DNA from 2 places in the Paenibacillus marchantiae genome. Region 1 is predicted to be linked to the other one. Evidence: riboswitches for the same ligand, from Rfam matches in the RefSeq annotation. Region 1 holds a riboswitch; the other holds the start of a gene.
What was found. Region 1 has a riboswitch for cyclic di-AMP ahead of PTQ21_RS12100 (HAD family hydrolase). Riboswitches for the same ligand answer to the same signal wherever they lie in the genome.

Region 1 (7,357 bases):
GATTCTGTATTCCACCATGGATTCAACCATCGCTTTAACGCTAGCTCTGTTCATTAATGCAGCCATCCTGATTGTGTCTGCTGCCGTGTTTCATAGTGCGGGTATGACCCAGGTGGCGGAAATTACAGATGCTTACCATCTGTTGACACCTCTGCTGGGAACCACCATCGCTAGCATCCTGTTCGGTGTAGCCCTGCTGGCTTCAGGCCAAAACTCAACACTCACCGGCACGTTGTCCGGACAGATTGTAATGGAAGGCTTCCTGAACATTCGTATTCCAGCGTGGCTTCGTCGACTGGTTACACGTCTGATCGCTATCATCCCGGCCGTCATCGTAACAGCCATTGCTGGAGAGCACGGAACAGAAGAACTGTTGATTCTTAGCCAGGTTGTGCTGTCTCTGCAGCTACCCTTTGCCGTCATTCCGCTGGTAATGTTTACGAGTGACAAAAAAAGCATGGGGGCTTTTGCCAACAAGCTGTGGCTCAAAATCATCTCCTGGATCATTGCCGGAGTTATCGTTGTCCTGAATGTGTATCTGATTATCCAGACCATTCTGTTGTTCTAGGTTAAACGGAATTACGCCGTATTTTGTCTAACTCAAAAAGGCTGATCAACTCAAGTAACGTACCCCTTGAGACGATCAGCCTTTTATATGTTAGAGCAGCAGCCTAATTATACCGAATAGTTCATAAATACTGCTCTTATTTAGTTGTCTGAATTTTGAGTTACCATTAACAAAGGAAGAAGTTCCTCCAGTGATTCAATAGTCCAGTCTGGACGCTCTGCATCCGCAAGCTCCGGCTGGAATCTGCCATAACCCTGCAAAATCCGGATCGTGTGCATACCCAGCTTCTTAGCCGGAATAATATCATTATCAATCCTGTCGCCGATCATGACCGCTTCCTCAGGTTTGCATCCCGCCTGTTTCAACGCTACAGCATACAATTCAGGATCAGGCTTGGACACTCCTTCTTCAGCCGAACAGGCCAGCACATCCACATACTTGCGCAAGCCGTAGCTATCCAGCCGATTTTCCGTCCCCGGACTCTGATTGGCAATGATACCAATCTTATAGTTTTGCGACAACGTCTGGAGAACAGCGTCGGCTGACGCGAAGGGGCGCTCAAGCTCTTTGCGGAACTTCAGCTTCTCCTGTATCTGTTCCCGGTGCCCCTCGTCGCTGATAAGGGTACGAATAGCCAATTTCATCGGCCATTGCTCGTAATTTCGGTAGGAGGCGGCAAATATATCTCGCACCGTCTGCATCTCCACCTGATAACCAAGCGCACAAGCTTCACGAACGAACTGACCGATAATATCATCTACCGGCTCCCATTCGTCCACGAGCGTATCCCCCACATCAAAGAACAACCATTGTATTCCACGTACATCCGGCACGCCTATTCCTCCTCGTTAGCCACAGGAAATCCATATCCCTATTTCCCAAACCATAAAAAAGAAGACCCACCAACATGCATGAGTCTCCTCAAGTTTCCGTTTATTTATGATTTCAATTATAACAGGCAGCTGACACTGGATCAATCACAGGAATAGTACTAGCCACTAGCCATTCAGTAGAAACCCAACTTCCCCATTCAAGGAATATACAATACGGTCTGCTCCCATTCCCCGATAGATCCCTTTGGGGTGGCTTTGTTCCGTAATGACACACAGGGACTTGGATGTCCAGGAGCGGCAGATCTGTAAATATCGACAGGTCAGGTTTAGGCTATTTTCAAAAATAAAAACATTGCCGACACTACCTTGCGGCAAAAACCATTTCTGAGCAGCAGCTGTGTTCATGCGAATGACATGCTCCACACCGATTCTCCGGAGCCTGCGCTCTTCCCCTGCACTGTTGGTCAGAACGGCAAACGGCATTTTTTTGTACATCAGCAATTTGATAAATTTACGTCCTGCTTCATTTGGAGCAGTCACTAAGATCATCTCTTTATCCATCATTCGTTCCTCCCTTGGCGTGAAAAGACAACAAAAAAGAAGCGTGGGGGACCAAGGCCTCCCGGACGCTTCTTCAATAATCCATAGCAAAAAGACACTATGAACCAGCGTACGGCTTGTTGCCTCTCCCTTTAACGCTTACGAGGTTAGCTGACGGATTCGGGCGCGAGAGTCGCCCTATTTCCGGCTGTCACCGGAAAATTCACCCCATGGATGCCTACTGTCCTGGACAGTTCATCCTGTTGGTTCCCCCGTTTCCCACCCATGAATGAATGGAAACTCAGCGATTAAAACATCGTTCTTTTATAATCATTAATCAGAGCGATATTATCGTTTGTTTCGTTTTTCATGTAAAATTTAATTTAAATTGGAATTACGATATGAATCATACACCCGTGCCATATTGGTGTAAAGTCTGCGCAGATCACCGAATCGACGGATTTTTGCCATTTCACATCAATAATAGCGCTTACAACGTATCCATTCTCTACCCATCTCATCAAAGCTCTCTAATTCTCTCTTTAGCGAAATTCAGGTAGCAAATCAGTCACAGATCATACACGACAGCTTCAAATTGAGTTAAAAAAGCAATATTAATTTTGCATTATTTAATTGTAATCAATATAATAGAAGAAAGAAGAATATGAAATGGAGGCGATTTTCATGTCAGTCTACGACTACAAAGTAAACACCCTTCGCGGTCAGGAAGTTGAAATGTCCAACTATCGTGACAAAGTACTGCTTATCGTGAATACAGCAAGCCAATGCGGCCTCACACCTCAATTCAAAGGTCTGCAAGAGCTTCAGGATAAGTTTAAAGACTCCCCATTCGAAGTTCTTGGTTTTCCAAGCAACCAGTTTGCACAGGAAAAAGGCTCTTCTGATGATATTGCCGAGTTCTGCCAGATGAACTATGGTGTTAGCTTCCCGATGTTTGAGAAGATCGATGTGAATGGTTCAAGCGCTCACCCTCTTTTCCAGCACCTTACCAAAGAAGCGCCAGGCGTACTCGGCTCCAAAGCCATTAAATGGAACTTCACCAAATTCCTTGTGGATCAGAACGGACGTGTTCTGAAACGGTATGCTCCCAAAACAACACCTGATAAAATTGAAGCGGACATCAAAGAATTGCTTAAATAACAAGTAAAGGCCATCCGACCCAGCAGACAGAATGAGCATGCATTCAGGGGAAACGGGTGACCTTTTTTTTGTCTGGCCCATCTGTACTGTAAATAAAACAAAAAAAGAAGAAGCTTCCCATACGGGAAGCTTCTTCTTTATCGTTCTTATGATGCGGTCGAGAGGACTCGAACCTCCACGGGTATACACCCACTACCCCCTCAAGATAGCGTGTCTGCCATTCCACCACGACCGCATGTCGTAAATAATCGGCAACAAAATTGATTATACCCGGTTCATGTTTAAAAGTAAAGCATTTTTCTTAATATCATTTTAACTGCGCTTTTCCTTCCATAAATCGTATAATCTCGTCATTTTCTCCTACGAAGTGCATATGATTAAATTTGATCTCGTTTGTATACCCGATTAGGCCGATCACTCTACTTTATTTGTATTACCATCCTTCACATCCTCTTAGTATAAAGTAACTCATAAAGTTATATAAAATAACACTAAATAGATTTAATATTCAAAAAACAAAGAAACTATTGACAAAAAGCGGATATTTATGTGAATATATATATCATATAATTCGGATTTACAAACATAAAGCGAACCAAAAAGGAGTATAAATGTTATTTAACATAACATTTAACGAACGTAGGAGGCGAAAGATTGTGAACCGTGGGAATAAGCTGCTCGATTATGTCAAACTGCTTGATTCCTCTATCCAGGTCGGAGGGTTCACCCATTCCTTCGGTATGGATGCCCATATCGCTGAAGGTACCATTCGTAGTGTTGAAGATCTCGAATCATTCATGCGCTGTCAATTGCATCCCAGCATCGTGCGTCTGGAAGGTATGGCGATTAAAGGCATATACACCGCCGCAGATCACAAGGACGCATGGCGTACAGCCCTCATCGACAAACTCGTTCATGTCCAGCGCACCCCAGTCAATCTTAGAGAACATGCCTCCATTATGGGCAAACGACTAATTAAGCTAGCTCGCGCACTACACCCCTGGATTGATTTTAGCCATCTCGAACAAACGCTGGCTAAGTATGAATCTGTTGGCTGTCTCCCCACTGTTCACGCCTGGATTAACCACCACCTCGAAATCCCTGTCGAGGAGGCGGTCCTTGGTTATCTGCATTCAGCCATGAGTGCCTGCATAACCGAAGCCTCCAAAGTGATTCCCCTTAACACCGATACAACCCAGGACCTGCTGGTTCGCCTGGCCGCAGACCTGGAGCATGAATGGCATACCGTCAGCGCCTCCGCTGCGGATGGACTGGTACAACCAACCTCATCGTCCATGAAAACGTTGTTTCCAAGCTTTCACATGCTTGGAGCAGGGCTTCACGCATACAGAGCCTAATTCCCATCCCCTTTTTCTTCACACAACCCATCTCCTCACACAGTAAAATATAAAAAAACACGCCGCAACCTCATTGCTGGCGTGTTTTTTATGTCATTTATTTTGTCTATTTAACGCATTTACGCCATTTAACATATTAAAATACACTTATTTACGTCTTTTTTAATTGTTAGATGACGCAAATACGTATATAATAAAACATACAGCTCGCATATCTATATATTTTACACCAAGAATAACCAGCTGAACACTACATTCCAACGAGGGGTGAACCCTTTTGAACAAAAAGAAACCTGTGACTCCTTTCGGATGGGCCATTAAACGACGACTAACCGAACTCCAGGTCGACCAAAAGACATTTTGTGAACAGTATGGCATTCCGCCATATCGTCTGTCCAATCTCATTCACGGTACCCGCAAAGCAACCCGGTTCAGGAACCAGGTCGCAGACATCTTGGAAATTCCAGATGATTTAAGATAAGATTTCTGCCAAGGAGGAGCTCATTTCATGAGATACTTAATATCCGATCTGGAGAGATTATCGTTCCAGTCCATTCAACACCAACTTATCATCGTCGATCACAACTGGATCATTCGAAGCTGCAACACCGCTTGGCAACATGGACTTGGGCAACTGCTTCCCAAACAGAGCGTAACAAGCCCCTCCAGAACAGCACCTGAACCGCCTCATTACCTTCATCTTGTAGAGGGGTGGACATTACGCGAGGAGAAAGCAAAAAATGCGAAGATTGTTCAGGAGTTGAAAAGTATCACTGCACCTTTTAAAGACAGTTATACATACGATATCTCCGTTCAAACTGCTCACAGCGAACAGCGATGGTTCCGTATGGAACTCACCCCATTGATTCAGGCCGACCCATCCCTGCTGTCTGATCTTGCACTGATTGCACACACGGATGTTACCGAACAGAAACAGACAGAACGCCAATTGAAGAAGGCTCTGTCTGAAGTGCGCACTTTGCGTGGACTGCTTCCCATCTGCGCTGTCTGCAAACAGATTAAGGATGAACAGGACAGCTGGAACTCTGTTGAAAGTTATTTGGAGAAGCACACCCATGCCGAATTCACTCATGATATCTGCCCGGATTGCATCCGAAGACTATATCCGAAGTACTCCAACATTCTGGACAAGCGCTCCTGAACTCTTCCTACGCCATGAACCTTAGCTACACAGACAGATGGTGCTCAAACTGCGACATATCCAGCTCTCGCGGTGCTCCTTGCAGTGCAATTACCCCTTTGTCCATTACATAGATATAATCTGCAGCACCGCGTACAAAATCAATGCTTTGCTCCACCAGCAAGATGGAGATCTCACCCTTTGCCTTAATTTGCAAAATAACCTGCCGGATGTCCTCTACGATGGAAGGCTGAATACCTTCTGTCGGTTCATCCAGAAGCAATAATCCAGGCCGAGAAGCCAGCGCGCGGGCAAATGCCAACTGCTGTTGCTGCCCACCACTCAAATCACCACCCTGCCGCCCATACATCGTGGCAAGCACCGGAAACATCGCTAGCACATCCTCTGGAAACGTCTTCACCCCTGCAGCACTCGTCTCCAGACCCAGCAACAGATTTTCTTTTACCGTAAGCTGCGGGAATATTTCCCGCCCCTGCGGCACATATCCAATCCCCGACCTGGCCCGTTTGGCCGGATCGTGGGTGGATAATTCCTGACCTTTCCACTGAATACTTCCCTTGCGCGTTTTAAGAAGCCCCATCAACGTCTTCATCAAGGTGGTTTTCCCTACACCATTACGCCCCATCAGGCATACTACCTGACCTGGCTCGACATCCAGATTCACACCGCGCAGCACATTACTTTCCCCATAGCCGGACTCAATTCGTTGCAGCGACAGCATGGTCATCCCTCCTTTTGCCCAGGTACACTTCAGCCACTCTCGGATCTTCCTGCACTTCCGCCATCGTACCTTCCTTAAGAAGTTTGCCTTCATGCATCACCGTCACTTTGGCTGCATACTCGCGGACGAATTCCATATCATGCTCCACTACCACAACAGACCTTTCTCGCGCAATCTCCTGCAGTAGGCGACCCGTCTTGTGTGTTTCTTCGTCCGTCATCCCCGCTGCCGGTTCATCCAGCAGCAATACACGGGGTTCCTGCAGCAGTAGCATGCCAATCTCAAGCCACTGCTTTTCCCCATGTGATAGAGCACCTGCACGTGCGTCCACACGGTCCTGCAGACCAACCTGGAGCGTAATCTGCTCCATTGCCGGACTTATTTTTGAATACCGTTGAATACCCAGAGCCTGTAAAGGAGAACGACGAGTCTCCGCAGCCAGCGTCAGGTTCTCCTGCACGGTCAGACCAGCAAAGATCGATGGAGCCTGGAACTTGCGCCCTACCCCTTTTCGAGCAATCTGGTGCTCCTTCAGACGTGTCAGATCCGTACCATCCGCCATCTTCACTGTACCGGACAAGGGCTTGGTTTTGCCGCAAATCACATCCAGCATCGTTGTTTTTCCAGCACCATTGGGGCCGATCAGAAAATGCAGATCATGTTCATGCAGCTTCAGATCCATACCTTTGACCGCAACAAAACCGCCAAATGCCACCGTGATTTCCTCGGCGACCAGAACTACCGGAACGTCAGTAGACTTTTGGTTTTTCCTGACTGACTGGAACATGCACAACCTCTCCTCTCCGTTTCAGCAAGCGCACCACATGACGATATACACCAACAAGTCCATTCGGCATGAACAAGACCACTGTTACAAAGAGCCCACCAATGACAAACAACCAACCTTCCGGATAAGCTTCACTGATGCCCGTTTTGGCTGCGTTCAGTACCACAGCTCCGATTACCGCACCAATCAGCGTCCCACGCCCTCCCAAGGCAACCCATAATACCATT
Region 2 (7,357 bases), 1.4 Mb from region 1:
AGATACCGAGAAGTGTCGCGATAAACGCCGCTGCAATTGCATGCGAGAGCTTTTCCATATCACTGAGATCGGCAAGCGCTGCGATGAGGCCTACAACGGCCCCGAGTACCCCGAGTGTTGGTGCATACATCCCCGCTTGCGCGAAGATCAAGGCACCGCCACGATGGCGCTCTTCTGTAGCATGAATATCTTCCATGAGTACATCACTTACAAATTCCTGATCATTGCCGTCAATAATCATACGCATACCGCCGCGCAGGAACTGATCATCAATATCTTCGACTTTCGATTCAAGTGCAAGCAAACCTTCACGACGGGTGGTGGAAGCCCAGTCCATAAATGTGCCGATTAGAGAAACACGGTCAATCAGTTGTTGCTTTTTGAACAGTACCCCGAATAGCTTGGGGATTTTTTTAACTTCAGACATGGGAAATGCCATGAAAATAGTTGCTGCCGTACCAACAAAAATAATAACGTAGGCTGCTGGGTTGTTAACCAGGTTGATAAGGGGCGCACCCTTCAGGAACATACCCACTACAAGTGAAACCAGCCCTAAAACTAGTCCGATAATCGTTGAAATTTCCATCATACACCTCATCCATGAGATAAAATTGAATCCTTTCAAGCGGCTTTATTCGGGCTTCCGGACGAACGTTACACCGCAATCCGTTTAATGTTAGGCATCCTTTAGGGTTGCAGAAACAGTTAAAACGGTCATGTATAGTATTTATCGACCAGATGGCCTTTTTTTTTAAGGGTTATTTTCAGGTATAATAAGATCAAATCTGCTCCTTAGGGGCTAAATAGGAGTGAAAAGCCAATGGGCGTAAAGCATGGACGAGATTATGAAGGAATATTGACAGATTTGACAGAGGCTATAGGCCGAATACCGGACCGCTATGTTTTCTTTGAAATGGATGAGGAAGAATGGTCGCGCCTTGGTGTAACAGAGCAACTCGAAGTGGATGAGGCATTGGCGGAAGATCTGTTCTATGCACTGGGTGAGGAGTCGGTCATTCCGGTAGGAAGTGGAGTGGTCATTCATGACAAGGATCAGCACCGAATTCATATCTTAATTGGGGAAGAAGAACTGACTTTTGTACCGCTCATTTAGTATGCTCCTATAAGATATTTTGCATGGAAAACCGAGTTGGAGAATCTCCCTAAAGCCTTATGGTTAGTGGATCTAGCGCCATTTGTACTATTGGAATTTGAGGCTTGTCCGTGGTAAGATGATAGTCATGAAACGGGCGAACCGCAGGGCGGTGGACCTATGCGTTTGGGTTGCTATGGGTAGCACCAAAGGTTTCGGTGGCAGCATGGACAGTTGTCTGTGATAAGCCATCATATGGGGAGGAAGATAACGTATGGTTTTTTCGCAAGAGGAAGTCGAAGCTCATCTGGGAAGGCTGGAAGGCTGGGAACTGGAAGAGGGACGATGGATTGTCCGCAAGTTCGTATTTTCCAACTACATGAAAGGGATTGCATTTGTGGACGAGGTCGCAGCGATTTCGGAAGCGTTCAATCATCACCCTTTCATTACGATTGACTATACAACAGTCACACTGCGTCTCACATCATGGGATGAAGGTGGCATCACATCTGTAGATATTAAAGAAGCAGAGCAATATAATGAGGCTTTTGAGAAAATGAGGTCGGAATAACCTGGATCGGTTATATCGCACTACCGGAAATGAGTGAAGCATACATGTCAGACGATAATCAGAACAAACCTCTTATTGCTGTCGTAGGCAGCCTTAATATGGATCTGGTGGTGAAGACAGACATCATTCCTGAGGAAGGCGAGACGGTGAGTGGGGAGGAACTGCACTATTTGGCCGGGGGCAAAGGCGCCAATCAGGCGGTTGCTGCTGCACGACTGGGTGGACAGACTACGATGATTGGTGCCGTAGGTTCGGATGGTTTTGGTGAACGCCTGTTGCACAGTCTAACGGAAAGCGGGGCGGATGCCTCGCTAGTTCGCATTCTGGATGATACCGTTACAGGTACGGCCTCTATCTGGCTCTCCAAAGGAGATAACCGGATTATTGTTATTCCTGGAGCGAATGGGCAGGTTATGCCTGCGATGCTGGAAGAGGCGGATACGGTAAAAAGCCTGACTGCAGCCGCAGCGGTGCTGCTGCAGCTGGAGATCCCGCTGCCTGCGGTCACCCGCGCCGCCCAACTGGCGGCTGAAGGCAGCGCATTGGTGGTGCTCAACCCGGCGCCTGCGGTGCCGGGTCTGCCCCAGGAGCTCCTGCGGTGCGTCGACGTCGTCACGCCGAACCGCAGCGAGCTCGCCGTGCTCACCGGCCGGGATGATCTCCGGCCGGAAGACGTGGATGCGGCGGTCGCAGAGCTCGCCGCATCCCTCGGGGCCGCTGTCGTCACGACGCTCGGCCCCGAGGGGGCTGTGTACGCGGCAGCGCCTAGCGGCCGCGTTCAGGCAGAGCGTGCCGGCGCGTGCCGTGCGCCCGGCTACGCCGTAAGCGCCGTCGACACGACCGGCGCTGGCGATTGCTTCAACGGCGCGCTGGCAGTAGCCCTCGCGCGCGGAGAGACGCTGGACGCGGCGGTAAGCTTCGCCATGGGCGCAGCCGCGTTGTCGGTGACGAAGCTCGGCGCCCAGTCCGGGATGCCGTCCGCACGTGAAGTGCAGGCTTTCCTTGCCGAGCAGAAGGCAAAGACCCAGTAATATATGCATACTTTAGGTGAATCAGAGGCAGGCTGGAAGGATACGCTAATGCATCTATTTAGCCATAGCATGGTGGATGTTTTCATCGGAGCATCCCTGAAATGACCAAGAGGCTCTTACTTCCCAGTACGGGAGAGTAAGAGCCTCTTGTCTGTATGACCATTGATAAAACGAGTAACCCTGTATTACCAATAAGGGTTGACTACGTTGCGCGTCTAGCGCCAGCGTGGTTTAGAGCATGAGTAAAGAGCAGAGGATGATTGAAGCCATCACACTCTCTATACATGCCCCCTGCCACAAACTGATCGCCTTGAACATCTTGGATTACTTCTTCTCCGCCAGCCACATCGCAATATTCGCGATTTCTTCATCCTTCAGCTTGTCTTTGAACGAAGGCATACCGCCGCTTTTACCTTTGACGATGGTCGTATAAATCTTCTCCACATCGTCCTGGCTGCCAATCTTCTGCAGACTAGGGCCCATGCCCCCTTGAAGCTGATCACCGTGGCAGGTAATACAGTTTGCTTTGACCAGTGCCTCAGCCTGTCCTGCATCCATTGTAACTTGCGGCATCGTCGGTTTCGCTTCTTCTGCAACTTCCTCTTTCCCTGGAAGCGTAAACATTAGTACAATAGCTAAAGCGCACGCTGCAAAAAATACCCCGCTCATGATCCATTTGTGCATCCCTTATGTCCCCTCCAGAATGAAAGATCATCTAACTTGAAACTATCCATATCATTATAACGGAACCTGTAGTGACATCATAGCATTTTGTGGTAATTTTTTGAACTAATCACATAACCGGGGACTTTTTGGGGTGATTTCAAGCCCTAGTTATTCGCGTGGACCTTCATAGACCATACAGTAAAAAGGTTTCAAACCACCCGGTGTCTGTCGTTCGTATGTATCCTGCGTAACAAATCCGGCTTTGAGATAGACACGAATAGCCCGGTCATTCCAGGTCAGAACTTCCAGATCAATTTCGTTTGCAGGGTTCCGGCGAATGGCTTCCTGCACAATGGCCGAGACAAAAGCCGTTCCTTGACCATGACCACATCGATCGGGGTGCATGCCAAGTCCGATGCGGGTTACACCTTCAAGAGGGAAGTACTGAGCAAAACCGCAAATCTGCTGATCCTCTCCCAGCACCACCGCATATTGTTCTTTCCGTAGCTTGGGATCGCCGAATTCCACTTCAAGTGCTTTCATCTGCTCCCAGGGCAGCCAGCTATAAATATTATAAGGCGGGTCATACTGCCAATCGCAGATTAGTTCCGCGTGTTCTTCTTGCATGGGCACAACGTGAAACGTCACAGGGGCTTCATCCATACAACTGCACGCTCCTCTCATTGTGAACAAGCTATAATGATTTTGATTTGTCCATATACATATACATATGTCATTCCATATCTAAACTTGTTTTCACTCTACAAAAGAGGCGTTCATTTGGCAAGTCCTCGTTTTTGAAAAAAAGTGAAACAAAAGTTCCGGTAATTTCGTTTATATTATAGTGGGATGGGTAAAAACATTATAAGAGCACGGGCAAAGCAATGAAAAATAGCTTTAAAAAAAGTTAAAATTAGGTTTGATAGCTATCCCGAATATGTTAAGGAAACGAAGCACAAAAAAACCGCCGGATAACATTCCTGCGGAGAATGTACCAGACGGTTCTATTATGCTTCGTTACAGTAAAGTTATTGTTACAGCATGACGTTGCTCGGCTTGTCCCTATTCAATGGCCAATGTCTCATATGCGTCCGTGCTCATAATACGTTTAGCGCCAACATAGCGGTTGGCCCAATAGCTTTCGCTTAATTCGCTAATTGTAACTCCTTTGGAAGAAGAGGAGTGTGCAAACTTCCCATTCCCTACAAAGATCCCTACGTGCGAGACCCCTTTGCCCGTTGTATTGAAGAATACCAGATCACCTGGTCTCATTTCCATCCGGGATACCGAATCACCCATGTCGAATTGTGAACTCGATTGGCGAGCCAGATCAATGCCCAGCTTGTCGAATACATAACTTGTGAATCCAGAGCAGTCAAAGCCGTTAAGCGTTGTTCCTCCGCTTTTGTATGTAGTCCCCATTGCTGAATCAATAACTTGGTCCATTTTCGAATCTGCGAATGCGCTGCCTGCTCCAAGCGATAATGCGAATGTGAGGCTGAGTACAGCTGCGGTTAATTTCTTCTTAAACAAGAGATATACCCCTTCCAATGCCTGCGAGGTTAGCTTAAGGATTCGGTTGAAGGTCCCCTATGATCCCTCTGTTGCAAGATCAATTCACCCATAACTGGTTCCCCCGCTTCCCAGGTGCTAGGAATTTGGCTATGCTAGTTATGCACCTGCGAAATCAAGAAATGACGATTAAATTTTAAGTAGTTACAAATATGAAGGTAAAGATTACAAAGTTGTTACTAAAAACTCACTGCGATTATTGTAACAGAGGTATATCACTTTGGCAACGTTTAACAACAAAATTAACAAAAAAACCTCGACCTTTGACGGGGAAAGGTCGAGGTTTGCTTGTTTAACGGCATTTGAAGAATACAACTTTACATAGAGATGGTAACCGTTTTTAACCGTTCGATTTAATCCTTGACCGAGTTGGACTGCCATAGGCGGAAATGGGCACATATTTTCCACAGGCTCAGCAAGCACCGGGCAAGTGGATACGTTTGTTGTAGGATAAGGCCAGTTAAGCCGGTTAGTAACCATGAAGCTGAAGTAAAGGCGCCAAAGACCAGCAGATGAAGGCCGCCCAGCAGGACAGCAATGCCGATTAGAGTGATGACTTGGCGTAGTGCAATCCATATAGCTTGAAACGTACCACGTGCTCCGCCTTCCCCATCGGGAGCTGAGATACCAAACTGCATGTACAGTAGGACATGATGGATAACCCACCCGTATACAATCCAACCAGCAACATAGGGAATACCAGGCAAGAGCAGATGGAGGGAATGAAAACCTTCCATAAAGATGGAATAGAGCTTTGGCGCGAGCCAATAAGCGGGTAGCAGCAGTAATATAGTCCGAATGGTGTGGAGCAACAGCATCGGTTTCCATAAATTTTTGATACCGCGAATGAATGGAATGCGCTCTTCCGAATGGTTATAATGCTGGAGCGAGTAGAGCAGCCCTGCCTGAATGAGTGGGCTAATCAGAATCCGTATCAGCAGCATAGCCCCTAAAATCCATAAATAGCGGTGAACCTCCGGATTCGTTGTCAGACCGAGTTGGCTCTCCATTTTAAATAAAATCGTACTGAGTTCCCCTGTATCAGGGTCAGGATAACGCAGGAGCAGCGGAACCACAGCTGACTGCACCATCCGATAAAGAAAGTATCCCCATACTAATTGATAGAGAAATAAGAGTGCCGCAATGAACATATGCTGACGGACGAGAAACCAGCCTTCACGTATTTTCGCTTTCACTGTATCCACCTCACCATGACAGACTTCCGAATATGGCTTCTATAATTTTGGTTGCGCTCATGCTCCAGCGGGATTTAGTTGGCTCATCCAGTCCGGCTTTCAGAAAATTGTTCATATGATGGTTCTCCAGCACAATCGTGTATAGCGGATCAGTCATAGCCCAGGAAACAGGGGAAGTATAGGTCAGTTTGTAGGTAATGCGCTCCTCGCTACCATCCCATTCTTTCGTCATGGTTTTCCCATCTTCGAACATAATTCGAACAGGAACCTTCTTATATTCACTCCCTTTTTTCTGCAATGTAACCGATGACTCGTACAACGTTTGGCCGTCTTTCAGGATAGGATTGATTGCGATCTTTTCCACTGCAAAGTCAGCCATGCCATCGCCGTATACATACTGATTAAAATAATCGGTCCAGGATGTACGCGTCACTTGTTCCACGACCTTTTGAAAATCAGACGAAGTAGGGTGTTTGAAGCGGTATTTATTCACATAGGTCGAGAGAATACGCTCCATCGTTTTAGCACCAACCTGTTGTTCTATTCCAAGTAATACAAGCTTGCCTCGTGTGTATACGTTTGCTGCATATTGATTCTGGGAATCAAACTTCCAGGAGTCCTGTGTCAGTGAAGCTGGAGAAGTAATGAGACCAGCTTGTACGGGCAGATTCGGGATAAGTCCGTATTCCTGTTCCATTACTTTGTCTTCTGCATAGGAGGTGAATCCTTCGTCCAGCCAAGCCTCTTCAAATTCATTACTCGCGACCATGCCGTAAAAATACTGATGCCCAATCTCGTGCACAACCGTGCGTTCCAGATCGTAGCCAGGAGCAGAATCATCTGCACCGAAGGCGGTGACCAAGGTAGGGTATTCCATTCCCCCTGCGCCATTCCCTGATTTGGGCGGGACAACGATGGACAGTGTGGAATACGGATAAGGGCCAAACCACTTGCTATAATTGGATAGCGCTGCTTTGGCGGCGTAGAAATAACGTTCCTTCAGATCCTCATGAGCAGGGTCGAGATACAGCTTGATTCTTACGCCTGGCACATTGGGAGCAGAGAAGGGTTCTTCTGCATAAACAAAATCAGGAGAGGCTGACCAGGCAAAATCATGCACATCATCGGCATAGAACTGATATACTTTTTCGCCGTTCTTCACAACCGCTTGCTGGGTTGGGAATCCAGTAGCAGCTACTTTGTATGTTTCCGGTACCCGAATACGCAC

Region 2: another riboswitch for cyclic di-AMP. It lies ahead of PTQ21_RS05705 (C40 family peptidase); the one in region 1 lies ahead of PTQ21_RS12100 (HAD family hydrolase).

The regions. Positions count from the first base shown of each region.
Region 1 covers NZ_CP118270.1:2,672,908-2,680,264, reverse strand. Annotated here, with positions in the region: gene PTQ21_RS12110 (Nramp family divalent metal transporter) at 1-568, shown strand, start outside; gene PTQ21_RS12105 (HAD family hydrolase) at 709-1,401, opposite strand; gene PTQ21_RS12100 (HAD family hydrolase) at 1,567-1,965, opposite strand; cyclic di-AMP (ydaO/yuaA leader) riboswitch at 2,083-2,258, opposite strand; partial or broken gene PTQ21_RS31490 (glutathione peroxidase) at 2,611-2,889, shown strand; gene PTQ21_RS31485 (hypothetical protein) at 3,018-3,116, opposite strand; tRNA gene PTQ21_RS12090 (tRNA-Leu) at 3,255-3,337, opposite strand; gene PTQ21_RS12085 (urease accessory protein UreF) at 3,759-4,460, shown strand; gene PTQ21_RS12080 (hypothetical protein) at 4,738-4,941, shown strand; gene PTQ21_RS12075 (nitrogen regulation protein NR(II)) at 4,969-5,622, shown strand; gene urtE (urea ABC transporter ATP-binding subunit UrtE) at 5,648-6,343, opposite strand; gene urtD (urea ABC transporter ATP-binding protein UrtD) at 6,321-7,130, opposite strand; gene urtC (urea ABC transporter permease subunit UrtC) at 7,093-7,357, opposite strand, start outside.
Region 2 covers NZ_CP118270.1:1,249,952-1,257,308, forward strand. Annotated here, with positions in the region: gene motA (flagellar motor stator protein MotA) at 1-586, opposite strand, end outside; gene PTQ21_RS05680 (hypothetical protein) at 821-1,114, shown strand; gene PTQ21_RS05685 (4a-hydroxytetrahydrobiopterin dehydratase) at 1,368-1,664, shown strand; gene rbsK (ribokinase) at 1,694-2,695, shown strand; gene PTQ21_RS05695 (c-type cytochrome) at 3,020-3,379, opposite strand; gene PTQ21_RS05700 (GNAT family N-acetyltransferase) at 3,530-4,024, opposite strand; gene PTQ21_RS05705 (C40 family peptidase) at 4,424-4,894, opposite strand; cyclic di-AMP (ydaO/yuaA leader) riboswitch at 4,898-5,035, opposite strand; gene PTQ21_RS05710 (hypothetical protein) at 5,287-6,129, opposite strand; gene PTQ21_RS05715 (M1 family metallopeptidase) at 6,140-7,357, opposite strand, start outside.